One region of the Paenibacillus sp. J31R122 genome, then DNA from elsewhere that is predicted to be linked to it. Evidence: riboswitches for the same ligand, from Rfam matches in the RefSeq annotation. Region 1 holds a riboswitch; each other region holds the start of a gene.
The links. A riboswitch is a leader RNA that binds a small molecule or an ion and turns the genes downstream of it on or off. The one in region 1 is predicted to bind cyclic di-GMP.
Positions count from the first base shown of each region.

Region 1 (10,497 bases):
AGACGCTCTCTCTCGCTTTCCACCCACCAATAATCATATTCCTGTAAATAGTCTCCTGTATATAACTTCATTAATTCTATGTAATTATCTATCGTTTCAAATGATAGAGCCTCTTCAGCTGCTAATCGATTCTCCCATTCTTCCACGTCTATCACAACATCATTTATACTTAAAATATAACCTTCCATCGCGTTCATGATTTGAAAGTGATCAGCAAATTGTGCCAATGTTTTCCGGACGTGATAGATTGCCGTATACAATTGCGAATAGACTTTATCCGATTCATACTCCTGCCATAACGTATCAATTAATACCGATTTACGAACGAATTGACCGCGATGTTGAAGTAAGTATAGAAATAACTCCTGCGCTTTAGTCGTTCGCCAATGAATGACAGATTGCTGCGTATTTGATATTTCAACAGATACTTGCTTAAAAATATTTATTTTCATCACAGAGGGAGCTAGATCTTCTATCTCTACTTGAGAAGATTCTATTTCATCCCTAATTCGAGCAATCGTTTTGACCAGTCTATCCGATCTAACCGGCTTTACTAAATAATCCAAAGCGTTAAGTTCAAAAGCCTTAACCGCATATTCACTATATGCCGTTACAAATACAATATTTAAATCCGGCTTCTTCTCTAGAATCTGTTCCGCTAGCTGAATTCCGTTTATTTCCGGCAAGTTAATATCAAGAAAAACCAAATCCACATCCTCAGCTAGAATGTCTCTCCTCGCTGCAATCGGATCTATGTAGGCACCAATAACCTCAATCTGATCGTGCTTCATAAGCTGACGCTTCAAGTAATCCACAGCAAGTTGTTCATCATCTACAAGAATCACTTTCATCCTATATACTCCTTAATCATGGAATTTAATAATTCTGTATTCCTTGTGATAAGAATTGTATGATCTCTAAATAAAGAAGGCCACGAACATAATGTTCGAGGCTCTTTAAACCAAATACACGTTAGTATTGTTTGGAAGCAGTGTACTTAGAGGCATCCTTTATCATCGTAAAAGCTGTAGTTGTGCCATTCCAGCCTGCATCAACCGTTGTGTCTATAATTACCCATTTATTATTTAAATAGACTTCATTCCAAGCGTGATAGGTACTCACATAATCTGACGTGCCCATAACCAGCTTAGCTGGAATCCCTTCACTCCGAAGCATCGCTGCAAACAATGCGGAATATCCATAACATATATCTTTTTTCGATAGTAATGTACGATCGATTTGAGGAAGATAGTCCGAAGATACGCCGCTTGCTGCCAACTTGCTATCATATTTAATGTTATTTATCACATACTTATAAATTTCTTTTACTTTATCAGTATCTGTCTTTAAATTTTTCGTCAGCTCTTTCGACTTTTGAATAGCTTTGCTTTTATCATTCCAATTTATATTCTGAATCGAATTCAAGTATACAGCTGTGCTGTCCTTCAAATTAAGCTTAACGTTGTCCTTGTAAATAACCTTATACTTATTTCCGCTTATATTTTCCAATACGCTAACCGTATAATCGCCGTTGCCTAATTGAAGAGGAAATGACTCCATTTTCTTGCCGGCAGTTAAATTATAGGAATACTTCTCCTGACCTTTAACGATCAACAGCTTCGTCTTAACGTTAGCCTTTACATCGTATTTCACACTAATGATTCCCTTGCTTACATCAGCTTCGTTTAACCACGAATTAACCTCTTCAGCATGGACCGCCGCTCCATTAAATAAAGGACATAAAATGACAATAGCAGCTATAAACAGCATAAACTTCTTCATTCATAAAACTCCCTTCGGTGGCCAGGCTGCCATCTTATTTAAGAAGGCCCTATAGCTTTGCGTCCCTACCTTTCGATAGGTTTGCCATTATCGTATAAAGTTTTATTTCCAACAAAAAAAGCCTATCCATTCGGTAACTGTCTGCCATCTATTTAAGAAGGCCCTACAGCTTTGCGTCCCTGTCTTTCGACAGATTTGCCATTTAATGTTTAGCTTTTATTCTCTTATACTATCATATCTTGTAGTTATAACAAGACTATATTACAAATTCACCGTAAACGCATAGGCCAAATGCTATCCTATACAACTATCTTTACGAGATAAATATCAACAACTGACACTAGCAGATTTTAATAGAGTTAGGGATATTGACCAGTACGAACGATATGTCTACTACGTATATATACATTACAAAGATATTTTTACTACAAAAAAAGGAGGGGGAATTAGTAGACAAAGTAGACTTCGACTTGATGCTAGACTGAAACCATTTCTTTTAAGTAAGGAGAGTTGATAACAAGAAAAAACTTTCAATTTGAAAAGAGGTTTTATTATGAATGATTTAATGGTCATTGTCACAATCTGCGCTTTCTTCTTTACAGTTGGTTTCATCTTCTGGCGTCCCCATGTTAATGAAGCAATCCCTGCAACCATTGGAGCCCTATTCGTTATACTCAGTGGAAGTGTATCATTCGCTGACCTGGGAAAAATAACAGAGACGATTAGCGGTGCCGCAGTAACGATTATAGCCACCATTGTAATGGCCATTGTTCTGGAAAGCTTTGGTTTTTTCTACTGGGCGGCTGAGCTTTTATTGAAACAGGCAAAAGGGTCAGGCATTCGCCTTTTCTGGATTACGATTCTCTTTTGTTTTCTCATGACACTCTTCGTGAACAATGATGGCAGTATATTAATCACAACACCTATTCTATTACTTCTTCTTCAAAACATGGGTCTCAAAAACCATCAAAAAATACCTTATCTCATCTCGGGAGCTCTAATTGCAACAGCTTCCAGCGCTCCTATTGGAGTTAGTAATATCGTAAATTTAATTGCTATAAAAATCGTTCACATGGATCTCTATATGCATACCGCTATGATGTTCGTTCCTGCCTCACTTGGACTACTACTACTATCCTTCCTACTGTTTGCAACCTTCTATCGCGTTCTCCCGAAAAAATTGCCGCCAGCTGCAGCATGGAATCTGATGCTAGGGACTCATCCGCTCAAAGATACCATTTCCAGAGAGAATCGGACTAGCTTCATGCGAAATATATTCCTATTTGTTTTAACCATTCGAGTACTCCTATTTGTAGCCTCTTATATACATTTTCCCGTTTCGTTAATGGCTGTAATCGGATCCACTCTATTACTCGCGTGGCGTTGGATCTATTTAAAAATCTCTCCTGCCGATATGCTGAAGAAAACCCCTTGGTATATATTCATTTTCGCTTTCAGTATGTACGTCATTATTTACGGTCTGAATAATATTGGATTGACGGATTTGCTTATTCAGCTGCTTCAGCCTATTGTCTCTGGAAGCTTACTCAATGCAAGTGTTCTAATGGGTACCCTCTTGAGCGTCCTATCGAATTTATTCAACAATCATCCTGCTTTAATGGTCGGAACGCTCACATTAATGAATATGGGACTCGATCCGTTAACGTTAAAAATCTCCTATTTGGCAAGTGTAATAGGTAGTGATGTAGGCTCGCTCTTTTTACCAATTGGTACTCTGGCTACAATAATGTGGATGAATATATTAAGAAAAGGCGGCGTGAAAATAAGCTGGGGACAATATATCAAAGTAACGTCGCTTGTCATTCCAATCACTGTCATCTTCACACTAGTTATTTTATCCTATTGGGTTTCTTGGCTGTTTTAATATAACAATCAGAAATACGCGGATTGTTCAGTCAGTAAGATTAGTTCGTTGTTATTATCTTCGGAATACCGCCGGATTGGGAATCGAGTAGGCCCATGCACAGTTGCATGGGCCTCTCATAGAACGTACGTGCGGATCATCACATACGGCTTCTTCATGATTATCCCCGCTGGGGATGTTGGTTGACAAGGCCGATTTACATAAACAACTCGCCTTTCCCCAGCTTTTCCGTCATGACATTGATCCAGGTGATGCTTCTTTGCTCCAAATGGGGCATCCACTGCGACGGTTGGGGGACATCGGTGACGATGACGTCGATATCTTTCAGATCCAATATTTTATAGGGACAGCTGTTGCCAAACTTCGTATGGTCCGTCATGATAACGGTCATCTTCGCCGTACTCACCACTTTGCGCAGCAGATAGCCTCGCTCCAGATCAAAGCCCGTGATGCCCTTATCAATCGTAAATCCGTCCACCGATATAAGCGCCTTGTCGACATGGAAATTTTCGGCCATCGTCTCCGCCAGTCCGCCGGCAACCCTGGAATACCGGGGCAGCACCCGGCCCCCAAGCAAATAGATGTGGCCGCTAAACAATCCCTTGCCGTATAGATCCATAATCAAGCTCAGCAAATCAAATGAATAGACGACAACCGTAATGTTCTGCTTATCCTGTAGGTAGTAAATCACCTGCATTGGTGTGGAACCGTCATCGATGAAGACGACATCATTGTCTTCGATCAAGGCGGACGCCGCGAGACCGATTTTCCGCTTCTCCTCAACACGCACGACTTCTCGGTTGAGATGTGGAAGCTCCTCCCGGTTGACGTTGACTTTGACCGCACCGCCGTAGATCCGCTTCAGTCGTTTCTCCCTCTCTAGTTCTTCCAGATACCGGCGGATCATCTCTCCCGAAACCTTCAGCTTGTCTGATAAATTTGACGTGCGCACCAAACCTTCGAGCTCCAAAGTATCAAGAATGATCTTCTTGCGTTCTTCTCCAATAAAAGACATGCCTGCCCGCCCCTTCTTATCCTTAGCCGTGTTTCCCGGTACTTAATGCGCCCTGCCTCAGTCTGTGCTTCAACCGGGTCGAGCCAATCTCCAGCACAATAGCAAAGAAAAGAATGAAATACGTCAGAGCCCCGATCTCCTTGATATCGTAATATAGACTGCCGGCCATATATAAATCGTAGCCGAGTCCTCCGGCTCCCGCTGCAGCCCCCATAGCCAGCGCATTGGAAAAATTCATTTCCAGCCGCAGAAACGTCCACGATATCAAATAAGATAGGGAGGATGGAAACACGGCTTGAAATACGATTTGTATCCGGCTGGCGCCGCTCGCTTTCAATGCCTCGAGCGTACCGCTATCGATTTCCTCGAATGCCTCGGAATAAGCTTTCGTCAAGTAGCTTATCGTATGCCAGGTCATCCCGACGACTGCCGCTACACTCCCCAGTCCGGAGGAAACGGCAAAAATGAGGACCCACAATATGGTTGGTACTGCTCGAATGACCGCGACTGCGGCCCTTACGAAGCCTGACACTTTATTGCCGCTTAAATTGCGTGCCGCAAGCAAGCTGAGGCCGAAAGCAATAATGGCGCCAATAATCGTCGTCAGCACGGCAAGCCCCAACGTAATGAACGCAGAATAGACGGCCTTCCCGAAGGTGAAATGCTTGAAATGTGGCTCCGTAAACATAAGCCGGAAATTGTCGAGCATCAGAAGCAAGCCCTCGCCAAACGGGATGTACTTACTCTCCAAATTGAACAGGGCGTACAGCGTAATGACGGCGATGACAAGCAACGTGACTTTGACTGTGAAATTCGCTCTATTGAATGGCCTTCTGCGCAGCGGCTCCAATGAAACGGGAGCGACGATGCGTGAAGCGTCTATTTCCGAGTTGTTCGGTAACATATTAATCCCCCCTACACGATGACTCTACGAATGGCATTGGATATCAATTCGATGACAAGCACAGCCATCACAATGACGAGTACGACCAGACTGGCAGATGCATAGTTCAAGCTTTTATAGTAAAGATCGAACGAGAACCCGATCCCCGTACCGGTCAAGATACCCACCAGCGTAGCGCTTCGAATGTTCGTCTCTACCATATACAGCAGCCAGCTGATCATCTGAGGCGTGCCGGATGGCAGAACCGCTCTGCATACGATCGATAAATATCCGGCCCCCGAAGCCTTCAATGCCTCTACGGAGCTGCCGCTGACCTCATCGATCGTCTCCATAAACGCCCGCGTCAAAAATCCAAAGCTCGCAAACAAGAGTGCCAGAAAACCGGTCAGCCCGCTCTGTCCGAACGAAAAAAGCAGCACCATCGCCCAGGCGGAAACGTCGACATTCCGAAACAAGGTCGCGATAAAGCGGGCAGACGTACTGAAAAATCCGTTTACCTTGGTTGTATCCGACCCCAGTACAGCAAACACGACAGCGCCGACAGCCCCGACGGCTGCCGCTGCGATGGACATGACAAGCGTATCCCACAGCTTCGACATGATTTGCGGAAGCTTAGACATCGCCTTGGCATCGGGATAGAAATTGGATGCTGCCCACTTCATCGCATCTGGGAAAGAGAGCACGCCCTTCATAAGATTAAACTGAGTTATGGCGGACGCCGCCCAGGCGATCATAAGAACGCCTAGCAAAATGAAAAACGTCCGTCTCCGCTTACGTAAAAAGAACTTATCCAATTTCATACGTCAACCGCGCCTCCTGCTTGAATGAGGGTGCTTCATCCATAATCAGCTCCCCCTTGTCAGACCCGTAAATATGATGAATACGATCCGGCGTCAGTTCCTCCGGCGTTCCGTTGAACACGATTTTTCCCTTGTTGACCCCGATAATCGTATCCGAATATTTCAATGCGACATCGACCTGATGCAAATTGACGAGAACCGTGATGCCCATTGTCTTGTTGATGTTTCGCAAATGGTCCATAATGACCTTCGAGGAGCTCGGATCCAGGGAGGCGATCGGCTCGTCGCAAAGCATCAGCCGCGGCTCCTGGATGAGCGCTCTGGCGATACCGACTCGTTGTTTTTGTCCTCCACTCAACTGGTCGCAGCGTTTAAACATCTGCTCCGACAAGCCGAGCGTCTGCAGGATCTCTTGGCACTGCCGCTTCTCCTTCTCGTTGTAAATGCCGAACGCGCCCGCAACGGCGCTCTTGTAGCCCAGTCGGCCATGCAGAACATTCTCTGCGACGCTTAACCGGTCAACCAGATTGTAATGCTGGAAGATCATACCGATCTTGGTCCGGAACTGCCGCAGCGCTCCCCGGCTCAAGCGAGAGGTATCCTTGCCATCGAACAGAATCCGTCCGCCGCTTGGCTCGACCATGCGGTTGATGCACCGGAGCAAGGTCGATTTGCCCGCTCCGGAAGGACCGATAATGGTTACGAATTCGCCATTCTTAATTGAGAAGCTGATATCCTCCAAGGCCATGGCGTCTTTATTGTAACGTTTGGATATGTTATCCAAAACAAGTAATGTCGACATAAGATGCTCCTTTGCTAGTTAAAAGCTGAAAATCAGACCCTGTATCGAAACTCGAACAGGGCCCTGCAACCTTAACGTGAGTCTGCGTTTTCTACGATGAAATAGTTTTCAATACTGCATTGTTCATAAGAAGTAATAAATGCATCTGCGTTCAAGTAGACCTCGCGCTCCCGAATCATGTCCGCTTCCGTGCTTTCCTCTGGTAGAACCGCAATGGTCACGGCGGCTCCAGCCGCTCTGCCCATGCGCATATCGTGCTCAGTGTCGCCCAGAATGGCGGCATCCACAGGCGATATTCCCAACCTTTCGCAGGCCAGTTCCACCATGTCTGGATGAGGCTTGCCGCGAAGAACGGCATCGCTGCCGATCACTTCCCGAAAATAATGCCGGATACCCAACCACTCCAGATGCTTAATGGCATCCTCTGTGTCGTCGGCAGTGACAACCGCCATCGGTAGCTTTCTGGACATGCATTGATCGAGAAAGTCGACTAGTCTATAGCGGGCTTGTACCGGCCGGAGCATATCGATCTCCCAGTTCGTCCGGCGGATGCATTCCTCCATGCAGCGGTCCGCTTCTTCGGCAGGAACCCCCAAGTCGCTGATATGTTCGGTCAACAGCGCCTTCACCTGGACGTTCGTGCCGGTGGACAGCAGTCCCGCCCGATCGTAGTCCACCACGTTGCCGCTTTCGTCGCAGTTGATACCGAGCAGCATCGTCAGGGATTCCGGCGACGCGTTAATCTTGTATTGCTCCTGAAGCAGTATCACAATGTTACGAATCAACAGTTTGCTCCAGCTGCCCCACAAGCCAATGAAGTCCAGAAGCGTTCCGTCTTTATCGAATAAAATTGCTCTTACGGGATATGCTCTGCCCTCAACCCGAAGCAACGCTTCTCCCTCTTGGATATGCTCTCTCATCAGTTAGACAACTCCCGGATCGGGTTATACCAGGCATCGTCGACCGGAAGGAACTTCGCATCCCCCGACTTCCAGAACAGTCCGGATTTCTCGGAATCCTCCGGCAGGAACACACTTTCATTGTTCGCCGTTGCTTCCGATGTCATGATATCTACAATCGCCTTGAAATCTTCATCCGAAATTGTGTCGCGGTTGGCCACGAACGGACCATTCAGTACAGGCGTGACAGAGATCAGACGGAATTGCTCGCCAGGCAGCTTATCGAAAGGCTGCTCCGCGTTCTCTTTCACCTTGTACAATGCGCCTGGACGATTCGCTTCGCCCTCGGCCAGCTCGACATAGTTGCCGACGCATGTATCACAGAAAGCCGCGATATCTGCTTTCTTCGTCAGCAGATTGACTGCGGAGCCTTGATGAGAGCCGCCATATACGACATCGCTGAAGAACTGGCCGCTTCCGCCTTCCATCAGGTCTTCGACCGTCAAGTCTTTATAGGCGTCCTGCTTGGAGAAATGCGAGACAATGGCATTCGAAGGCACTTTGAAGCCCGAGGTCGAGCTGTTGGAAACAAACGAGAACCGTTTGCCGGCGATATTGGCAATCGAATACGCATCCTGTTCCTTATACTGCGCCTCGTCTTCCTGTCTTACCGCAAACCAGCCATAGTAGCTTGCATCGTCGAGCGTACCCGATTCACCGGAGTTCACGACTAGCGGAGCCAGATTGTCGTTCTTCTTCTTGGCTTCGACGTACGAGGTCGCGCCCATGTAGGCAATATCCGCGCTGCCGTTGGTCAGCGCTTCGATCGAAATAATATAATCCGTCGTGGTGAAGTGCTCCACTTTCTTACCCGTCGCTTCCTCGATCATCTTGCTGATCGCGTCGCGCGTTTCCTGCAAGTCCCCACTTGATTCGTTTGGCTGCCAAGCGATTGTAATCGTCTCCTTGGAATCGCCTTTTCCTTTGTTGCTGCTGCCGTTCTTAGTACCGGAGTCATTCGAGCATGCTGAGAGCAGCAGGACAAGAATAAGACTCGCGAATAGCATTCGCCGTTTCATTGGATGATCACCTGTTCTTTCTCTTTAATGGAATCGTGTCAGTCTGGCCGCTTAAGGACGGTCAGCCTAGCCGTTCTACCTCTAATATTAAGGTTGTATTGTAAGGTCAAAATCAATTACAACTTAAGATTTTGTAATGAGAACGTTTACTAACCCCCGACATTCCAACATGATTGCAAATCTCACGTTTTTTTTCATTTTGAGTTTAATAATTCGATAACAAATGGTATTATTTTCCTTATTACTCATCGCATGCACAGGTTGGGACTTTTTGACGTTTACCCAAAAACTAAAATGAGGTGGAATTGCTCTCCCACCCCAAAACTTATCAATTCTAATATGTCAAAAAAGAGATGGTGTCGAAAAGAACACCATCTCTTTTTTTGGTTAAATCTAACTTCCCCAGCAAAAGAGGATTAGTTCAAGCTGTTCAAGAGTGTTTTAATTTGAGGGTTAAGGTTCAATGCATTCAGAATGATCGTCAGAGCCTCAGCCCGTGATGAGGTTCCTTTCGGATCAAATACTCCAATTGACTTGCCGTTGATGATGCCAGCTTGTGCCGCATCTTTAATTTGATTCACCGCAAAAGAGCTTGCGCTTGACATATCCTTGAAGTTACCTTTAGAAACATCTTTTTCAACTTTATTCAAGTCGACAATACGGGACAGTATGATGACCATTTCTTCACGGCTGATCGTTTTGTCCGGCTTGAAGGTTCCGTCTCCGTATCCAGAAATAACTCCTGCGTCTGCAAGTTTCTTAATCGCGTTTTTAGCCCAATGACTGTTAATGTCCTTCAGTTCAATGGCATCATTAACGCTGCCATTGACATCGAATACGTGATCGATGATCGCTGCAAACTCAGCGCGTGTGATTTTACCGTTTGGACGGAACGTTCCATCCTCAAAACCATCGATAAATTGCAATTTCACGAACGTACCAATGGTATTTTCGGCCCAGTGTCCTTTGATGTCAGCCAGTTCAATCTCAACATTAGATTTATTAGCTTCCTCTACCTTGGACTCGATCGCATCAATTAAGTTTTCTTCATTTATAATATTGCTGTTAAATACATTATCTGTAGGTTCAGGTGTCGGCGTTGGTTCAGGTGTTGGTTCAGGCGTCGGCGTATCACTCTGAGTGCTTGCAATTACCTGTGTACTCCATTCACTAGCTCCTGCCGAGTTTTTAGCCCTTACCTTATACGTATGGCTAGTGTTTGCTGCAAGACCTGTGTGTGCGAACGGACTTGAAAGATCCGTTTGAATAACTCCATCCACCATCAGGTCATAGCCAGTTGCGTCTGTTGCATTGTTCCAGGTTACGTAGAT
Region 1 is NZ_JBWDNM010000006.1:150,853-161,349, reverse strand. It holds gene AC0YN7_RS12120 (response regulator) at 1-851, opposite strand, end outside; gene AC0YN7_RS12115 (transglutaminase-like domain-containing protein) at 973-1,782, opposite strand; cyclic di-GMP riboswitch class I at 1,796-1,878, opposite strand; cyclic di-GMP riboswitch class I at 1,912-1,992, opposite strand; gene AC0YN7_RS12110 (ArsB/NhaD family transporter) at 2,336-3,667, shown strand; gene AC0YN7_RS12105 (DeoR/GlpR family DNA-binding transcription regulator) at 3,864-4,682, opposite strand; gene AC0YN7_RS12100 (PhnE/PtxC family ABC transporter permease) at 4,705-5,586, opposite strand; gene AC0YN7_RS12095 (ABC transporter permease subunit) at 5,598-6,386, opposite strand; gene phnC (phosphonate ABC transporter ATP-binding protein) at 6,373-7,188, opposite strand; gene AC0YN7_RS12085 (HAD family hydrolase) at 7,260-8,108, opposite strand; gene AC0YN7_RS12080 (phosphate/phosphite/phosphonate ABC transporter substrate-binding protein) at 8,108-9,166, opposite strand; gene AC0YN7_RS12075 (S-layer homology domain-containing protein) at 9,583-10,497, opposite strand, start outside.

Region 2 (10,497 bases), on a different contig from region 1:
GATGCTGGTAGACAACATCCTCATTGGGATCATCAATCATGAGATCAATCGAAAAGTTTATAAAATCAAGGGATTGCTGGATGAGCTGCTGATTTAGATCATTAGCTTGCTTCAGCTTTCCCAGCAGATTCGTCAGCTTCCCATGAAGCTTCAATAATACTTCTTTCTCTTCCGCATTGCTGACAGCTTTAATTAATTCCGACAAAACTCCACTGCGATAACGGAAGCCTATATCCTTAAAATATCGTGATGTTAAAATACTTCTAGTTAACTCCAGCTTTTCGGCATTAGCGGTTAATAGCTTTTCTTTTTGAGTAAGAACGTTTAACGACATAATGTCATTTTTGATAATAAGCTGCTTCTTACTTAATTCCATCTCTAGAAATTGCTCGTATAGCTCATGCTGCTGTTGAAGCGTATCTACGATTTGAGGTATAGACATGCTGCTTCACCCATCCTTATTCTGCTCTATTGTTTCCGAGATACGGCAGCAGCTTCTCGGCGATCTTACCAGCTTCCACATGATACGTACCAGATGCTACTGACTGTTTAAGCTGTTCAATATGCTTAGTCCGCTCCGCGCTGTTTGTTTGGCTTGATGTCAGCATTTCTTTGGCAGCTGCTGAAATTTGGACTTCGTCCTTCTTACGTGCTTTGTTTACTCCGATTGCATGTGCGTCCTTTTGCTTCTGATACGGATTGATTGCTCCGATTCGATTTGGTTCGTTTATCTTCAATTTATCCACCCCATTATTTGCAATAACTAAAAAAGCCGAATACCTTTACAAGTATTATCGGCTTGAGTCAAGTGAAATTTTATAGAAGGTTAAATATTAGCTTAATATCAATTATTTGTCTTTATACTTATCGAGCCCTCGATAAACGTTATTGTTCGTTGAAGCGAATGTCTCTGCCTTCCTTGCAGCATCCTCGTTCATATGCTGTCTGTCCTTAGATAATCGTTTCCGACAACTATCGCAAATATGGTTCTCACGAATGAGCGTACCGCATGACTCGCATGGATATGACATATTAGGAGCGTTTACCATCGAAATACGGCCTTCGCGAATGAACTTTGTAATTTGTTTGATCGATACGCCTGTTTGATCTGACAGTTCGGTAATAATAGCACCTTTAAACTCACGCAAGTAATTTGCGCAAAGCTCGTACTCTTTATCAAGCTCACGCATACATACCGGACATACATCTCTAAAATTTTTGGCAAAAAGCTTTCCGCAGCGAGGACAATTATCTAGATTCATCGCTCTGAGCCCCCTCATTTTGGTCATAAAACGACTTATTAGGTATATTCTAATCGATAGCGTTAACTTTTTCACTATTAATCTATGTACATTTTACGAGATCAGTAGATTATTTAAGAGCGCGCCCATGTCAAAAGATAAACCTCAATCGGCTTCTCTGCATGTAAGGACAGCGTTTGCGAGCAAGCCTCCGCCGTACTTCCCGTTGTATAAATGTCATCTATAAGCAATATTCTCAGCTTTTTTTGAAGTGAGTTTATTTTGTTCTCATTGCCCAAAGAATTGATTTGCAGCTTTTGCAGTTCAGGATGACTCACTTTAAAAAGATGTTTAGTGTCGCGCATTCTTTCAGATCTTGTTTTAAAACTTTGCTTTTCTGTATGTCGGTCTCGAATGAGCAGATGAAGGATCGGCAATCGGTATCTGCCTGCGATATGCGACGCCAGCTGCTCTGCTTGATTGAAGCCCCTATCCTCCGCACGCTCTGTGCTTATCGGCACATAGGTGATTGCATCCCAGTATTGGGCGTAAAAAAGTTGTTTTTGAGAACGGCGAATTGTAGAAGGACTGTCTTGTCTGCTTAGCTCCATAGTCATTTTCTCAAAAGTCGGCATCAGCATGTTTGCCAGCACAGGCGCGAGATTTTCATTCCCTCTATATTTGTACTGGGCGAGCCACTGTTTCATCGTTTGATTGTAATATACCGCGCTGCGGTTATATTGGAATGATCTGCTTGTTCCGCGAGTACAATCCTCGCAATGTGTTCCTCGGCCGCAGTGGGGACAGATGATGCGGGTAAGCCAGGGTATTGCGGAAAGGCAGACTCCGCATACGTTTTGAAGAAGCTGGGTCGGCAGCTTCGGGTGGTTGATGCTGCTCGCGCTGCGAGCTTGGCTATGCGGTTTGCCGCATACGGAGCAGGCGGCAGAGCTTGGGGCGAGCAGCTCTGCGGAGGCAGTAAACGTGTAACGAAGCCGCTGCAATAGTGTAGATAGCGAGTGACTCATGAAGTCGAGCCTCCTTTCTTTATTTTCGGATGCAAATATCCTTGCTTACGTGCTATACGGTTCATGGCTTGTATGTGACGGACGGCAGCTACCTGTGATCGATTACGTTCTCGACTACAAAAATATACGCTGCCGAATGGATCTTCTGCGGAGCGACCTGCCCTGCCTGCCATCTGAACCAAAGAGGCTTCGTCAAACAAACGTCCATCCGCATCCAAAATATAAACATCGCTTCTAGGGATAGTCACCCCTCGTTCTAATATGGTAGTTGTGACGAGCACTCGAGTTTGACAGCTTCGAAAATGCTGCACCTTCTCCGCTCGGTCCGGATCCTGTGATGATGTTGCCGCAATGGCGGAATGCCTGAGCACTCTACGGAGCAAAGCAGCCATTGGCTCTGTTTGTGCGATTCGCTGTACAAAGACAAACAGCTGTGCATTGCGCACAAGAGATTGCTGCATAGCAGCTATAAGCTGCTTAGGCAGCTTGCTTGTAAGAAGCATTTGCTTTACCGGCGTTGTAGTTACCAGCTTAGGTACTGGTAGCGGATGCCGGTGAAAACGAACTGGCACCCTTGCATGCGGGAGCTTTCCTCGCTTCGCAGCTCTTTGCAAATTACTCGGCGGCGTAGCGGACAATAGTAATCGCGCTGCGCCAGGAACACAGCTCTTATCCGCTGCATACTGCAAAATTTTGTCTCCGTGGAAAGGAAAGGCATCAATTTCATCGACGATTACTAAATCAAAGCCTTCATAGAATCGCAATAATTGATGCGTTGTTGCTAGCGTAATATCCCCACTCTCCCATCGCTGCACACTTCCTCCATACAAGGTGACGACCGTTGCTAGCGGAAAAGCTTTTCGAATACGCGGATCCAGTTCAATTACGACGTCGCGACGTGGCGTCGCAATAAGCGCCTTCCCGCCCCTTAATAGTACCGATTCAACGAGCGGAAAGATCATTTCCGTTTTACCCGCTCCAGTAACTGCCCATAAAAGAAAGTTCCGGATCGGCTTTATATCGTTTACTGACGGCTCCATTCTAGCCGGTAAACTTGAGGAGCCACTCGATGAACCGTTTGCTCGCCCCTCGACGAACTGAAGCGCTTTTGCTGCAGCAGCTGTTTGTGCAGGACTAAGCTGCCAGTGAGCAAGCCTCTGCTCCAAATCTATTAAATCTTGTCCGCTAGCAAGGCTGCTGCTGCCGGCAAGTTCACCTCCTGAGAGTTCTCGCAGCCCTATGACAAGTAGCTCACATTCACGACTTCTTCCCATTGCAATACACGCTGTGCAATAGGCACACTCCCTACCGCACGCTGCACATGCCGTGCGGAGCATCAACGCCTCGCCACTCCCGCAGCGCATACAGCTGCGCTCGCGCCTTCGGCGCCTCATCGCCCCCGGCCGCCCGCCTTCCGCGGCGACCGATCCGCGCAGGCGCGCCCGCCCTAGCAGCGCAGCAAGCTGGAGCACCCCGCTCCAGCTGCCTGCGGCACCGGGCAGGCTAGCGCCCTCAAGCAAGTCGTGCGCTTCGCTTCGCAATAGCGCTCGCCCCTCCAACAACCCCGCGGCATGCTTCGCTGCTGCCGCAAGCCACCCCGCCTCGGCATCGCCAATCGCTCGCCCTGACTCGCTATCAATCCTCACCCCCGCCTGCTCATTTCCACTCCTCACTCTTCCCGCTACTCCATGCTCATTTCCACTCCTCACTCTTCCCGCTACTCCATGCTCGTTTCCACTCCTCGCGCTCCCCGCTCCCCCATGCTCGTTTTCACTCCTTATACTCCCCACTCCCCTAGTCTCGTTTCCGTCCCTCCCTCTCTCTGCTCCTTTGAACCCACATTCATCCCTCACACTCCCTTTTTTCCAGGTCTCGCTTTCTTCCAGCTCGCTCTGCTCTCCCCCATGCTCGTCTCCACTCCTCGTCCTTCTGCCTTTCACATACTCTTCTCCACCCCTCGTCCTTCTGCCTTTCACATACTCTTCTCCACTCCTCATACTCCCCGCTCCAACACGCTCATTTTCACCCCCCTCCCGCTCCCACCTTTCCGCCTTAGCAACTAAATTATTCCCCTCTTGCTCAAAGTAACGCTCATTTTGATTCCTCCACCTACCAATCAACCTCCCCCATAACTGTCCATTCTTATCGGCTACTCCATAGCCCGCCACTCGTGTAGCCTCCTCTACACATTTGTACAACCTATCAAGAGCCTCTATTGGGCTCCACGATATAGCTTTCTTACTAGTTGCTCTCTCACTAATTTTCATCCTACTTTTTACATCACGCTTCTTTAAATGCTCCTCCCAAAGCTCCACTGCCGCATACGCTACACCTAGAGGCAATGCCTCCCGCCACAGCCAACCCGAATTGGCTATTGCCGAATTCAATCTCCCACCCTCACCAAACTCGCCATCCATCCAAAAATGTCGGTCAACTACCGAATAAATAGTTAACCTTGCTAACCAACTTCCATTAACCTCAACAATATACACATGAGCCTTCATACTTGAACCTCCTCTTCTTCCTCACATCCCTGTAACCCCTCGACATTACGAAGCCGCTAGAACGAAGGTTTTCTCATTACTATGGCGAGCGACCCACAGCAACTTTTCCTTCCACCTATTCGAGCCTTATTCGGGCCTTATTCCGGCTCTTATTCCGGCTCTTATTCGGGTCTTATTCGGGTCTTATTCGGGCCTTATTCAGGCCTTATTCCTACTCTTATTCGAGCCACATTTAATCATCAAGCCACTCTCCTGCAGTCCCCCTCATTTAACAAAAATCATCCTCTAGTGAGCTTAACCTCACTAAGTCTGAGGTTAAACTCACTTTAATCCCACTAATCTCAACTCTTCTGTTTCTCCCATTAACTATTAGTGAGGTAAACCTCACTGGCCATGAGGCTCCCTTCACCGGGAATGAGGTTTACCTCACAAAACCACATGTGACGCCCTAATCTGCTGCTATTAGTGAGACTAGCCTCACTATTTAATGAGTTTCCCTCATTTTAGTGAGTTTCCCTCATTACTATGGCGAGCGACCCACAGCAACTTTTCCTTTCAACTATTCGAGCCTTATTCGGGCCTTATTCCAGCTCTTATTCGAGCCACATTTAATCATCAAGCCACTCCCCTGCAGTCACTCTCATTTAACAAAATCGTCCCCTAGTGAGCTTAACCTCACTAATCTAACTCTTCTGTTTCTCCCATTAACTATTAGTGAGGTAAACCTCACTAGCCATGAGGCTCCCCTCACCGGGAATGAGGTTTACCTCACAAATCCACATGTGACGCCCTAATCTGCTGCTATTAGTGAGACTAGCCTCACTATTTAATGAGTTTCCCTCATTTTAGTGAGTTTCCCTCATTACTATCCCTCATTACTATGGCGAGCCACACACAGCAACTTCCCCTTCCACCTATTCGAGCCTTATTCGAGCCTTATTAGAGCCTTATCCGGGCCTTATTCCTGCTCTTATTCGAGCCACATTTGAGCATCAAGCCCACTCCTGCGGTCACCATCATTTAACAAAATCATCCTCTAGTGAGCTTAACCTCATTAAGTCTGAGGTTAAGCTCACTTTAACCCCACTAATCTCAACTCTTCTGTTTCTCCCATTAACTATTAGTGAGGTAAACCTCACTAGCCATGAGGCTCCCCTCACCGGGAATGAGGTTTTCCTCACTAAAACAAATGAAACGCCCTAATCTGCTGCTATTAGTGAGACTAGCCTCACTATTTAATGAGTTTCCCTCATGACTATCCCTCAGTACTATTGTGAGCGACCCACAGCAACTTTCTCACCTATTCGAACCTTATCCGGGCCTTATTCGGGCTCTTATTCGAGCCACATTTAATCATCAAGCCCACCACTGCAGTCATCCTCATTTAACAAAAATCATCCTCTAGTGAGCTTAACCTCACTAAGTCTGAGGTTAAGCTCAGTATAATCCCACTAATCTAACTCTTCTGTTTCTCCCATTAACTATTAGTGAGGTAAACCTCACTAGCCATGAGACTCCCCTCATCGAGAATGAGGTTTACCTCACAAAACCACATGTGACGCCCTAATCTGCTGCTATTAGTGAGATTAGCCTCACTATTTAATGAGTTTCCCTCATTTTAGTGAGTTTCCCTCATTACTATCCCTTATTACTATCCATCATTACTATTGCGAGCGACACACAGCAACTTCTCCTTCCACCTATTCAAGCCGCATTCAAGCCACATTTGAGCATCAAGCCCACTCCAGCAGTCACTCTCATTTAGCAAAAGCCCCCTCCCCACACCCCCTAAACGCAAAAAAACACCCAACAACGCCAAAGGCGTCATTGAGTGTGCTTCACTCCAAATATTTAACTACCGCATAGTATATACTAGAACGGCATTTTCGACAAATCTGCTGGATTATGCAGATCAACAAGCACCGCATGGTCAGCATTAGATACAATTCCTTCTGCCTGCAGCAGCCATAGCAATTGAGTAGCGTCAGTCCGCGTTAAGTGTGAACGCTTACCATCTTCCTTTTTAGCAATAGGATCTACTAATCTTGGGTAAATCCTCACTTTATTGTCCTCTCTAGCCAGTCGTTCAACAATCGCAAGCGTTTCCTCGGATACGCCGCTGTCAACGATCGTCAATTGAACATCTTTCCCCATCCTCTGTGAAAAAGAAGACAACGAGCGCATATACCATTCCATATTCTTTTGCCGACTATCCGCAATCCATACATAGTGCTTAATGGATTCCAGTCGTCCTTGCTGGATTCGATAAACCAGATGCACGGTCAATGCAGCCAACAGATAACATCCGATCACCAAAAGTAGAAGTCCAAACATCGAGGCCACCTCCTCTTTGTGACACTATATGCCACAAGGCGCCCAGTGGTTCCCCTATAAAAGGACAAGATTATAAAATGTGCAATTGCTTATTCCGCTTCAAAAAAAATAACCCAATTTTTTCAGTCAAAAAGCGACAAATAAACCCTCTTGAGCAATTTACAATATATGTTATCATTTTACTACATCTTCGCGCATATGTAATATACGTATGCTAAGGGAGCAGAGAGAGGATGTATTTCGTACATTCTTCATATCTAGGGAAGCGATGATGTATAATCTACATTTGGACACTTGGATTATACGGAGCTAGTAGTGTAACCGGCCCTCTTAGAACTCGAATACCAATCTAAGGGGAGTGTGAATTTGTGAAAAGATTTAAGAAGAGGTTGTCTTTTGGTTTAGCTATTTTACTTATATTATCGATATCACTAAGTTCACTTGTCATGGCAGCAGGTACCGAACCAGCTCCAGACAACGGGCAGAATAATAACAATAATGCCTGCGAAGAGTATTCTACTGACCGTAATGATATCATTATGGAAGGTCAAGGCACCACCCTCCCAAGCGGGCTGCATGACAATGGATTAATCGTTAATAATGACGGAACAGCTACAGCTTATTTCCATACAAAAGCGGATACTTGCGTACAAGTGAGCTTCTCTTCTTACGTATATCCACCAGGCACAACCCCAGACGATTTCGGGCACCCTTTTGAAACGCAGAAGCATTTTACTGGTATAACGGACGTTTACGCACCAGGTAAAAGCTACAAAATTACAATTGGTCTCCCTCAATGTGCCCCCTATCAAATAGATGTTTATAGTGGACCTCAACAACTGACAATAGGTACCGGCGGTCATGCAGGCACATATAAAACAGCGATTGTACACAAAGAAGGCTGCGGAAATATTATAGTCAATAAATACATCAGTAAAGCAGTAGAAGGTTCTCCTCATGAAGGTGTTACTTTTGAGCTGTGGAAAAACGGCACCCTATTTACGACAGGGGTAACCAATGCAAATGGCGTTATAACCTTTGCTAAAGTCCCTGTCGGCACATACGACCTGAAAGAAATTACATTACCAGGCTTTACAACAGACTTACCTGAGGGCACCAAATTGGTAGTCACCAATGATTCATCGGAGATAAAAATCGTCATCAACACCCCAAAGCTCAAGGTGGATAATGCCTGTGTTAATCCAACAGGACAGCGAGAATGGGTTGTAACCAATGAAAGCAATATCGATGTCCCATTCTCGTGGGCGGCTATCGGAACCACTCAATTCGGAAACAGCACCGTTCCGAAAAATTCATCAGTATCCTTTACGACAAATGCCATTGATGGCCCTTTTGATATTAAAGTCTCATGGGAATTCGAAAAGAATATAACTAAAGCAAGCAATAACACACCATGTCCAACAGAGACACCGACTTCAACACCAACACCAACACCAACACCAACGCCGACTTCAACACCAACATCAACACCAACATCAACACCGACTTCAACACCAACATCTACGCCAACATCAACGCCGACTTCAACACCGACTTCAACACCAACATCAACACCAACATCAACGCCGACTTCATCGCCTTCACCAACACCTGTGACATCTACTACACCAACACCGTCACCTGAGACTACACCATCACCAACGCCTGCTCCAACTGCTTCACCTGATCCATCACCTACACCGGAGCCAACAGCCGTCGTAAAGGGTTCAACTGATGAGAATGAACAACCTCCTAGTGATGATCCAATTGTGATTATCGATGATGAGGAGATTCCGCTAAGCACATTGCCAAAAACAGGCGATAGCAATCCTTTCCCTTACTACCTAATTGGTGCCTTTGCAATAAGTACAGGACTTTTAGCCCTTAGAAGACAAAGAAACAATAAACAAGGCTAATACAATAACTTGAAATTAAAGCAGTAAAATGACAAACACCCCGCATTATGCCTTTTGGGCAAAATGCGGGGTGTTTGTCATTTAGTGAAAGTTTATAATGTAACCCAACCAAATTTAATGGAATGAATTACTGCTTGTGTACGGTCATCAACTTCCATCTTTTGAAGGATGCTGCTAACGTGGTTTTTGACTGTTTTTTCGCTAATGAATAGAAATTCACCGATAAGCTTATTGCTCTTACCTTCTGCCATAAGTCTGAGAACCTCTGCTTCACGGCGAGTAAGCGGGCTATTGTCGCCAGCAACGAATTTCACGCCTGGCTCTTTAGCTGCTGCCGCACCTGACACGATACCCATCTCATCCAAATAAGTCATACGACGTAATTGATTAATTAGCTTACCCGTCACTTTTGGATGGATGTAGGCATAGCCTTGAACAACGGAACGGATCGCATTAATGAGCGACTCTGCCTCCATGTCTTTCAATAGATAGCCTGTTGCGCCTTTACGAAGCGTTTCGAAAACATAGCTCTCGTCATCATGAATGGATAAAATAATAACCTTTACATCAGGAAACATCCCTTTCAAACGCTCTGTCGTAACGACACCGTTTTCAATTGGCATGTTAATATCCATTAGTACAATTTCAGGAATCGTATGGTTGCAAAATTCCAGCACCTGAATGCCGTCACCGCACTCGCCGATGACTTCCAAATCCTCTTCCATATTTAAAATACGCTTAAGCCCTTCTCTAAACAGCTGGTGATCGTCCGCAAGTAAAATTTTTATTTTATGTCCATTAGTCATTGGTCTCTGTATCATATTATTTTACTCCTTTCTATGTTCAGCAGTAGTTGGTATATCTATTATAATTTTCGTCCCTCTCCCGGGATTTGAGTCTATATCCATCCTCCCCTCTATCAGTTCCACTCGTTCCCTCATCCCTAATAATCCGAAATGGGAGTTGCGACTTGCCTCCAGCTCAGTTAAATCGCTGGCAAAACCAATTCCGTTATCTTGAATAATAATCGAAACTAATCGTGAATGATAGTTTATTTCGAGTGATACATGGGATGCATTGGCATGCTTGAATACATTCGTAAATGCCTCTTGAACCAGCCGATAGATGGCTGCTTCCATAGCAGACGGCATCCGAATCTCTTTCCCAGCTAGCTCGAATACAGTATGTACTTTTGTTTTTTCTTCAAAATCCTGTGTAAACTTACGAAGTGTCGGCACAAGTCCTAAATCATCCAATGCCATCGGACGCAAATTAAATATAATTTTGCGAATTTCCTCCAGCCCTGCACGTACCTGCTCCTTCAAATCTATTAGTTCTTCATGCACCATAACAAATTCCTTCTTAATAAGCATACGTTCGGCAATTTCTGTGCGCAATACGATATTAGCCAGCGATTGAGCAGGCCCATCGTGTATTTCTCTTGAAATCCTTTTACGTTCTTCCTCTTGCGCTA
Region 2 is NZ_JBWDNM010000016.1:73,261-83,757, forward strand. It holds gene AC0YN7_RS23670 (flagellar protein FlgN) at 1-442, opposite strand, end outside; gene flgM (flagellar biosynthesis anti-sigma factor FlgM) at 459-737, opposite strand; gene AC0YN7_RS23680 (TIGR03826 family flagellar region protein) at 849-1,262, opposite strand; gene AC0YN7_RS23685 (ComF family protein) at 1,376-2,269, opposite strand; gene AC0YN7_RS23690 (ATP-dependent helicase ComFA) at 2,266-4,773, opposite strand; gene AC0YN7_RS23695 (hypothetical protein) at 6,646-7,107, opposite strand; cyclic di-GMP riboswitch class II at 7,363-7,443, shown strand; gene AC0YN7_RS23700 (SpaA isopeptide-forming pilin-related protein) at 7,476-9,023, shown strand; gene AC0YN7_RS23705 (response regulator) at 9,116-9,844, opposite strand; gene AC0YN7_RS23710 (sensor histidine kinase) at 9,851-10,497, opposite strand, start outside.
Region 2: it holds a riboswitch for cyclic di-GMP, as region 1 does, so the genes downstream of both, AC0YN7_RS23700 (SpaA isopeptide-forming pilin-related protein) here and AC0YN7_RS12115 (transglutaminase-like domain-containing protein) in region 1, are expected to answer to the same signal.

Region 3 (10,497 bases), on a different contig from region 1:
ACTTGTTCTACAGTGAACAGGAGGCACGTCAATTGTTTCAGCGGGAGCATCGTTCCATTATTTGTATTGAGTCGATCGATACGCTGATTGAATCGTTAAATCAATTAGTTTTGCGAAAAGAAGCTAAAAGCGCCGGCTACAGCTCAGACTATCCACTGGCCCTGCTTATTCGGAATCTGTCCCCCAGCTTCGGCTGGAGTGATTTTAATCAGGCTTGGGACAAAATTGCAACACCTTCTGCTGCATTTACGGAGATATGGCTTCTCACAAGGGATCGGCCTGCAAAAGAGCAGTGGTATCTCAAAGCGTTGCGATCTCGACCGTAATGACAAAGGCACTTATTCTGTTATAGATTATTTATTTATAATATTTATGATAAGGCATTGGGGATTATAGACGCCCCAGTGTCTTTTTGTTTTACCGAAGTTGAAATGGAACTGTGGAAAATGCATTCCAATATGGCCCACACTTAAAAACACCGTTGACCGTTATATTGACTTACACGGAGAAATTGAGATATGACCAAAGTTTGCCTGAAGCGGAACGCTTCCAAATCATTTTCAAGCTGCATGAGAAAACATTGAAGGTTATTGATTACAGCTATTAGAATTACGCTGTTTTCGTAAGAATTGTTGCTATTTTGACCATACTGATAAAAGGTTGTCTTTCAACTAGTACATTGGAGTTAAAGGGTGGTTAATATGAGAGAAGAATTAAGTATAAATATCTATTTAGACGAAACGGATACTCCGTTTTCAAGATACTATAGGTTAGATGATGTCCACCTAAGCTCTGATCTTGAAGATTTTATTTTGTCAAAGCAACACAGTGGTAGAAGAAAAGAAGTAGAAATATTTTTTTTAGGTCAGAATGATTTTGACGAAAAGTCATTGCAGGCTGCCACATTTAACAGTTTTTCTAACATCTTGAACGAAGAGGAATATACATATGCTAGAAATGTCAAAAAGGCTATTGTTTTATTTGTGCTTGGTATTATTGTTGGGATGATATTCTTGAAGTTTTCAACAACTCATGCCTATATTGCAGGAGTTTTAAGCATTGTGTGTTGGGTTTTTATTTGGTCAGGGACAGAGGTTTATTTTTTTGAAAATAAGCAAATCAAACAAAAAATTAGAAAATGCAGAAATATTCTAAATGCGAATGTACGCAAAAAATAGGGTTTTAGTGAATATTTACAATATGAAGCTGATTTTCGGATTCTATCTTGTGCATCTACCGTTTGGGCTTGAAAGTCGTGATGACGATTCGTATCGCCACACGAAGAAATTGGAAATTACTAATCCGCTAACGGCGAACGTTAGTTAAGGAGCTTGCTTCGATGCAGCTCTTTTTTTGTTTGTTGAAGAAACGGAGTTCTGGTCAGTTTTTTTCTTAAATATGGTAAATGTAAGACATAGTATTTAATTATGGGCGGAGATGGTTCAGGTGCATTTTATTATCGTCTTTCTACTTTTAATAATTATTTTAATCCTTCTTAGAATTAACTCTAAATTACCTAGGCGCGATTTGGAAAAGGAAGCTATAGACCGATACTACAAAAAAAAGGAGGAAGAAATGAAGAAGGAAAAGTAAGGCGAATTTTTACGCTACCGGGGAACGTTAGTTGAACAAAACAAGGAGCAGTATGCCGCAGCAGCTGTTTATTATTAAGCTCCCTTGGTACGATATGATGTTCTCACGAATGCTCGCTTATTCACAGGATTTCACCCGGTTGGTTAAAGATGAAACGATCGGACATGAAAAAAAATACACTTCTCTAACCCCTCTCGGGATTAAAGAAGTGCTTAATATACGAATTAAGAGACTCACTTAGCAATTCATTTTCCGAACGCAGCCCTAGTTAGCTGGAAATTCAGGACCGGTATATTCTGAAGGAATAACAATTTCACCTGATTCGATTTTTTCGGCGTACACTACAATTTTATCCTTCACGTCTTGTGGAACAAAAGGTGACAGGGCAAGTCGAACGGCATCCGGATTTTCAAGTCCGATTTTTTTCACTGTATTCGGCTTCCACGTGCCTTCCGTCAAATCTTTAATTGCTCCATATACTGTCAAGCTTGCATCCGATATCGCAGATCCAATGAAAACATCGGGTGCATCGGCATAATAATCACGAACGTTAGCGAATTGATACACGCCATTCTCGCGTGCCGCTTCCGTAACACCGGAACGAGCCTTATTCAACATAGTAAAGATCATATCCGACCCCGCGTTAATTTGTGCTTGCGCAACACTTTTTGCCAAAGCGGCGTTTTCTTGATCGCCTGTAAACGTGGTAAGGAATGTTGCTTCAGGATTCGTGTATTTCAAACCGTCAGCAAATGCTGCGCGTCCCAATAGACCGGGACCTACGCGTGCACCGGAAATATGAGAAACCACATTCGTTTTTGTCAGAAGTCCTGCAGCTGCACCTGCCAGCCATGCGGATTCTTCCTGTTTTACCTGATAGCTGGACAGGTTATCGCCGGTCAAATTCGTTTGTGTATTAACAAATTTTATTTTCGGGAATTCTTTAGCTACCAACTTCACGGCTTCCGAGCTTTGCCCTGCATGAGCAATGATCATATCCGGGTTTTTCTTGGCCAATTTGCGCAATGCATCCGCAATTTGCGCAGTGTCATGCGGGATATTTTCCACAAACGTCGCTTTGATTCTGAAATCCTCTTCTGCCTTCGCTAATCCACGGTAAGCAGATTCCATAAACCCGCCGTCCTTGGAGGAACCTGGAATCAACAATGCAACTTTTGCTTTCTTATTATTGGTGTGTGACGGGTCCTTGCTAGCTTCTGCGGTAGACAAACCGGATGAAAATACAAGTGCCATAGCCAAGCTCGACAAAGCCAATTTCGATAGTAATTTTCTCAAGATGTACCCCTCGTTTCCAAAAAAGTAGTTTTGTCCGGACAAATCAGAGAATAAACTAGACTTCACTTTTTGTCAAATTATGCCGAAGATAAATAAGGGGAATAAACCGAATAATTGCGAAATAACGTCGTTAGCAGGTCTTTACTCCCTATATAGACAGTGAAAATTGACCTAAATTCCGACATACCGGTATCTAAAGTAGTATTTATTTTTAGTAAAAAGGTCTTGTATATCCCGAAAAGCTATATTATACTTTGGCCAATAGATATACCCATATCACGAAAAGGCATACTTCTCGAAAGAGGGGGACGCAAAGCTACGGGCCTAAGGATTTCGATCTACGGCAGCCGGGTCACCGAAAATTGGGAGGACGTCCATCCCTTTCTTTTGGGGTGGACTTTTTTTATTTTACAATATCTTAATGGGGGATGCTTGGATCATGAAATATATTCAGAATTTACGAATCAAAACGAAAATCGGGGGAATGCTCGGACTTTCCATTATTTTCCTACTCATTATCGGTATTACAGGCTTTTTCGTCATGAACAAGATGGCTAGCAATGCCCGTGCTATGTACGAAGAAACCTTGATTCCGAACAGCCTGGTCGAAGGACTTTTGTTCGGCAATTCGCAAATGGATGCTTTGCAGCTTGAAATGCTGCTGGCGAAAGACGAGGCTATCATTAAGCAAATTCAACAGCAAATTGTTCAGACCCGCGATAAAAATCAGGTGATACGAAAAAGTCTCGAGCAGATCACGTTGTCTTCGAGAGCACAAGAGCAGTACCAAAGCTTTATCGATTTGATCCCTAAAAACAACGAAGCCAAGAAAAAAGTGGATAACTTGGCAGTTGCCAATCAAAAAGAAGCAGCGCATAAGGAATATGTAAATTCGTTCAAGCCGATCCGTGCAGAAATGATCAAAAGCCTGGAGAACGTTGTTAAGTTCAATGAAGACGACGCAAAAATCTTTTATGAGAAAAGTGTTCAAAGCTCCAAACTGGCTACATCGATCATCGTTGTCGTTACCCTACTTGCCGTCATTTTATGTTCCTTGATCGGATACGGCATTTCTAATATGATCACAAGACCTGTCCGCACCATTCAGCAATTGATGGCAAAAGCGCAGGACGGGGATTTAACGGTTAACGCTACATACCAATCAAAAGACGAAATCGGTCTTCTTTCAAAGGATTTCAATGGAATGATCACTAGCTTGAGAGAAATCATTGCGAAGATCGTCCTCGAGTCTCAGAACTTGTCTGCAAGCTCGGAGCAATTGGCAGCAAGCTCCGAACAATCCAGCCAAACTACCCATCATGTCGTTGCGGCCATTCAAGACATTGCTGGAGGTGCCGATCAGCAGATGCAAAGCTCTATCGAAAGCGTAAGAGCAATGGAAGAGATGGCTACCGGCGTTAATCGGATTGCAGAATTTTCAGGCAATGTATCCGCAATGTCAATGGAGGCTTCCAAGGAAGCCCAGGAAGGCAATATTTCGATCCAGAAAGCGATGTCCCAAATGGATTTGATCCGAGAATCGGTCAACGATTCGGCCAAGGTTGTTAACCAACTGGGTATACGATCTCATGAAATCGGTCAAATCGTCGATGTTATTACCGATATTTCAATGCAGACGAATTTGCTTGCATTGAATGCCGCGATTGAAGCTGCAAGAGCGGGCGAACACGGGAGAGGCTTTGCTGTCGTTGCCGACGAGGTTCGGAAGCTGGCGGAGCAATCCAGACAATCGGCGGAACAAATCGTGGTGATCATTCAGCAAATTCAAGGTGAAACTCGTTCTGCGGTTGTCGCCATGGAAAAAGGCAGCATAGAGGTCGAACACGGAACTGTGATTATGAAGGAAGCAGGAGAGGCATTCCGTAACATTATGAATGGGGTGCAGCAGGTGGCTTATCAGATGGAGGAGGTATCTGCCGCATCACAACAAATGTCGGCAGGCACAGAGGAAATTACCGCTTCTCTCCACGATATGAACAGCATTACGGAAGCTGCCTTCTCGAAGACAGAAAGTGTAGCTGCCGCTTCGGAGCAGCAATTAGCTACGATGGAAGAAGTTTCGGAATCCGTGAATGCGTTGACGCGTATGGCTCAAGAATTGCACGATATGACTTTACGTTTTAAGAGCTGATCGCCCCGTTGCTAGAGGCTGTGCAATGAAAAACCGCCGTTGGTTGAAACCAACGGCGGTTTTTTAACCTGTCAGCTATTCGTTGTTATGAACTTCTACAGCTAAATTGATAACCCGGCTAATTGAATGGGCTCCACTTTGTTCGCATATGCTGTAAGCGTCCCTTCGACCGTAATCGTATTTTTAAATTTTAAATTAGAATCTTCTTGTCCCTGAGCCAAGAGATTGTTCTGCAATTTGAATTAACGCTCTTGTGATGTTTCCACCAATAGTACCTGCATCACGAGTAGTCATATTCCCATTGTAACCATCTGGAGACCATTGAATCCCAAACTGTTGTGCTACCTCATATTTCATTTGGTCAAGTGCTGCTTGTGCTTGTGGAACGACTAAACTTTTTCTGCTCATGTATGTTCACTCCTTAACTGGATGTGAAGTTATTTTGTGGATTGTTTTGCTTTTTATACATCAATTATTGGAATTAGAAGTGAAATAAATGAAGAACTATAGCTAAAGGCTCTAGGAGGACGATGGTATTAAAAATAGATTTTCTATCGAAAAATCAGAATGGTCGAATACCCGAGAAGAAGAGTATAAAAAATATTGCTTAGATATTGTTTATAGGTTTGGAGATAAGGTTACGGCTGATAATGGAAAAGTATATATGATTAAAGATGGCGAAAATAACGAATTAGTTAAGCCAGAAAACCAGAAGACATTTTGGTATGAAACGTGGCTGGAATTAAAATTTTTTTGCGGAATTGATTAAAGAAATCTCTTCGTTAATGAGACGATTTATTAAGATAACGGGGAACTATAGTTTTCTTGCTTTGACTACAAGAGTTACAGGAAGCATCTTTGCTTTTTTTGCAAAATCGCTGTTATCGTCCCGCGAGATAATTTCATCATCAGATTGCTCAATCATTTGCTCAATTACAAATCCCGCTTTTGCCAACGCATTCACATAGGTTGATAGTTTACGGTCCGATAATGTTAGCGTACATTCATCAAGAGATACCGAATACCAAGATTCATCGAAATAACATTTTTTAAAAGCAAGCATATTATTTTCTGCAACAACACATTTGTGTATAGGGTGAGACCAACTGAAAATAAATACACCGTCTTTTTTAAGGTAAGAGGCGATCCGGCAAAAAGTACCCTCAAGGTCGGTGGTCCAGCCTATGGCATAAATCGAATAAACAAAGTCAAAATAATCGACTGGTATGCCACATTCTTCTTCCATGGGAGAACAGATCAATTTTGCTGAAAGACCGCACGCCGTCAAGTGTTGCCTTGTCTTTTTGATTTGGTTTTCTGATATATCCATACCCCATAGTTCAGATGCTTTGCGTTCCCCCTGATATTGCAAGGATTGACCGTTTCCACAGCCTATCTCCAGCATCTTTTTCCCTGAGACATCGCCAAAAAGACTTGCGCGTTATCCCAATAACACATATCGAACACTCTGCGCTATTAACCCCCAAATAATATACCGTTTTTTTATGAACAAATCCACCTAAAATTATCCATCAACTAGCAGGTTAGTTCAGTTATAGAGCATTTCTTTGTAATGAGGAATGCTTTTTTTTGGTTTAAAAATGGATACCTACATAACAATAACAAAATATTTAATAAGAGAAATTTTTTATTGCAAAACGATAAATTCGGTGTTAAAGTCAAATTAAATTTGATAATAAGTGAGGGGCTTTTTATGGAACGAGGAACAACACTCTTTTTAAAGGTAGCTGTTATTCTAATTGGAATCCCAGTTCTTGCATTGTGCATATTTTTGGTGCCAGAGATAGCGAATTATGCAGCAGAATTGTATCCAGATCATACTTATTTGAAATATCTCGTTTTAATCGATTTGTATGCAACGGCGATACCTTTTTACTTTGCTCTGTATCAAGCTTTTAAACTTTTAAGCTATATTGACAAGAACAAAGCTTTCTCTGAATTATCTGTACAAGTATTAAAAAATATAAAATACTGTGCAATCGCAATCAGTGGCTTGTATGTGGTAGGCATGCCACTCTTCTATTTTATTGCGGAGAAAGACGATGCCCCAGGTATCATAGTAATCGGAATGGTCATAATTTTTGCCTCCATGGTGATTGCCGTTTTTGCTGCTGTTCTCCAAAAGCTTTTAAAAGTGGCTATTGATATAAAATCTGAAAATGATTTGACGGTCTGAGGTGAATAACATGGCGATTATAATCAATATTGATGTGATGTTGGCTAAAAGAAAAATGAGCGTAACAGAACTTTCGGAGAGGGTTGGAATAACAATGGCTAACCTTTCTATATTGAAAAATGGAAAGGCAAAAGCGATTAGATTATCAACTTTAGAGGCGATTTGTAAGGCTTTAGAATGTCAGCCTGGAGATATTTTAGAATATAAAAGCGACTAAGACACTCAAGGATTAAATGAATAATCGACCGTATTGAATGCTAACGGGGAACGATGGTTCCATAATACAAATCATGCTTGCTCAATTGCCGCAACTGCCAACAGACCATCTGCTTAAATTATTGAAAGTCTGATCGTCGCTTATTGAAGGAGGGTACTATGGACAAAGAGAAACTCATCCGTAAATTCGATAATCAATCCAAATTTACGAAATAAGAAGGAAGAAGCAGTCGGAATGGAAATGGCGGGAAAAATTGATCGGGAGTGCAAAGGGGAAGGTTCTTGAGGTAGCTGTTGGTGCTGGAGCGAATTTTTACTTTTACCCCAAAAATGTGGATGTGACTGCTGTCGATTTCAGCGGTGCTATGTTATCCAAGGCAAGAGAGTCCGCCACGGCTAGCAAAGTTCGCGCCACATTTATTCAATCCGATATTGAATCTATTTCGTTTCAGGAAGACTCATTTGATACCATCGTCTCGACATTATCTTTTTGCGGCTACGAATATCCTGTTAGAGTGTTGGAATCTTTTAGCAGGTGGTGCAAGCCGTGCGGTCAAATTTTGTTAATGGAGCATGGTCTCAGTTCAAACCGATTGATTGGCAGCACCCAAAAGATCATCGAGCCTGTATTCCTACGCGTTATCGGCTGCCATCTGGATCGTAATATGATCAATATTTTTCAGCAGTACCCGATTCATATACATCATATGGAACGCTACAAGTTTAATACCGTTCATTTGGTGTGGGCATCGCCAAACAAAGGAGAGGGTTAACTCGGAAATATTATCGTCAAAGGACTCGGATTCCTATTCTTTTCGGATTTATATCGACAAGTCACTGCGTAAACTTAGGAAACACCGTATACCGAATGGTACGTAAGGTGTTGTGGGAGGTCGGCTACCCAACTAATGGGTAGCCTCCTATCCGATTGCATGACGGCGGTCGGTCGTCCACATGCGGATGCCACTCCCACACCGAAAAATCTGCATGGTGAAGGGCACTCTCTGCTTGATGCGAAGCCCGGCCTCAAATGCTTGCGCATCGCCATAGGTGGACAAAATGCCGGCAAAATCATAGGCCGGATCTCCTCAGTTCCCCATATATCCCTTCCAATCCGGAGCCAATAAAGCTTTCACTTCCTCTAAAATGGTCGGTTCATCCTTTATGCCGAACCAATACAGTTTGAGTATGTTGCGTAAGGCATACAGTCGTTTGAGCGGTAACATCAGCTCCGAATGCAAGTGATACGTTGAGATGATCTCATGATGAAGATCAAAGCGGGAAGGTCGATGATTCCTGCACTCATCCCGCGCCGGATCAAAGGGAACCTGGAGTGCAGGCAAGCTGAGAGAAGTATGATGAACAAAGTCTTGCGCCTCCGGCGATGAAAGGAAACGCATCAACAGAAGCGCTGCCTCCTTCTCTTTAGAAGCCCGATTAATCGCCCATCCGGTCGTGAGCAGCAACGTTTGGTCGAACCTGCCCTGTGGAAGAGGGGCGATTTCAAAAGAAATATTTTCCTTGAGCAGTTCATTCAGTGAAAAATAAGTTGCCAAAAACATTGATGCCCGTCCTTCCCGGAAGATTTGCATGACTTCCTCTTCCGTTTCGGAAGCGAATACGGGTATGCCATTGCTTTTGAACAACAGGTCTCGCGAAAAACGGAAGCTGTCTATCAACAAGGGCAGATCCACTTCATAGCCGCCATCATCCTTACGCGTAAAATGAAGCCCGTTCTGCATTAAAAACACAAGCCATCGATTAATTGATAACAGATGATAAAAGAATCCAATGCGACTTCCACCCTTCGACAGCTTTCCTGCCGCGAAGCGCAAGTCATCCCAGGTCCACTCTCTGCAAGGCTCAGCCACACCCGCCTCACGGAAATGCTCCAGATTATAGCACAATACAACCGGAGAGTATAAGAAAGGCAAGGCGTACTGCGTGCCGTCCGCTTGGAAAGCTCCGTTCAACTTATCGTTTACTCCGGCTTGAGGAGCAACGGGCTCCAGCATATTCAGGCGGTCGGATTCCAGCATGTCGCAAAAATCAAAATGGTTCAACAAGACGATGTCTACTTGCCCATTGTCCAAAAAAGGAGCCATCCCGTCTGCAAAGGATGGAAACACACCTATGCGAACAAGCTGAATTTGAATATTGGGGTATTGCTTATGAAATAAAGCTAGGAGCCGTTCGAATTCTACATCCCGGATGAGTGAGTCCCGATAAGCAACCTTTACTATCGTATTCGAAGCCACGCGATTGCCTACGCGGGGCTGCTTCATGATCAGCGCTTCCTGCACCAATTGATCCAGTCCTTGACGAATCGACCGGTTGCTGAGGTCAAATTTCCTTGATAACGTTTCCTCAGACGGCAAAAAATCACCCGGAGTGTAAACTCCGCTCTCTATATCACTTTTAAGTGCTTCGACGAACTGCTGTACCTTAGCCTGGAATGTTCTTTGATCCGTTTTCTTCGCCATCTTGTTTTAACCTCTCGTCCATGTTCCCAAATTAATTCATTACCTCCTATTATATCGGTTCTCTGATGCCAATCCAACCGTCCATTTAATAGCTAACAATTGCCTCCTGGAGCAAAAAACACAGCACTGTAATAGTCGCTGTGTTGATAACGTGTATCTAGTGTACGATGATCGGTGCTTTGACGATGTTGCCATGCTAATAAAATGTATCACGAGAAAACGATGGTTACTGCGAAATATCGCAAGCATAACAGGAAAGGCGCGAGCCTCTGCTCGCGCCTGCTAATGTTGTGATCCGTCCAACGACCATACAATCCCGGCTGTTGCTTTTACAGCAATGCTGTATTTTTAAAAAAAGTATATAGTGGAAGTGGCTCTAAACCTACGGTAAATGCCAGCGTCAAAGATGGGGTAAGCGTTTATTCTTGATTGTCGTTATTATTTATTATTATTTTGATGTCCAGGCGGGGCGCTGCAGCCTTCCTTTGGCCCTTTACAGGCATTTACGGTTACCGTGTATACTGTTTTTTCCTGACTTCTGGGCGCAGCAACTTCGATAA
Region 3 is NZ_JBWDNM010000014.1:84,411-94,907, reverse strand. It holds gene AC0YN7_RS21945 (hypothetical protein) at 1-326, shown strand, start outside; gene AC0YN7_RS21940 (hypothetical protein) at 702-1,178, shown strand; gene AC0YN7_RS21935 (hypothetical protein) at 1,625-1,834, shown strand; gene AC0YN7_RS21930 (BMP family protein) at 1,858-2,889, opposite strand; cyclic di-GMP riboswitch class I at 3,165-3,249, shown strand; gene AC0YN7_RS21925 (methyl-accepting chemotaxis protein) at 3,329-5,041, shown strand; gene AC0YN7_RS21920 (small, acid-soluble spore protein, alpha/beta type) at 5,237-5,449, opposite strand; partial or broken gene AC0YN7_RS21915 (class I SAM-dependent methyltransferase) at 5,856-6,482, opposite strand; gene AC0YN7_RS21910 (DUF2975 domain-containing protein) at 6,756-7,238, shown strand; gene AC0YN7_RS21905 (helix-turn-helix domain-containing protein) at 7,249-7,455, shown strand; gene AC0YN7_RS21900 (class I SAM-dependent methyltransferase) at 7,709-8,227, shown strand; gene AC0YN7_RS21895 (extracellular solute-binding protein) at 8,543-9,937, opposite strand; gene AC0YN7_RS21890 (cadherin-like beta sandwich domain-containing protein) at 10,376-10,497, opposite strand, start outside.
Region 3: it holds a riboswitch for cyclic di-GMP, as region 1 does, so the genes downstream of both, AC0YN7_RS21925 (methyl-accepting chemotaxis protein) here and AC0YN7_RS12115 (transglutaminase-like domain-containing protein) in region 1, are expected to answer to the same signal.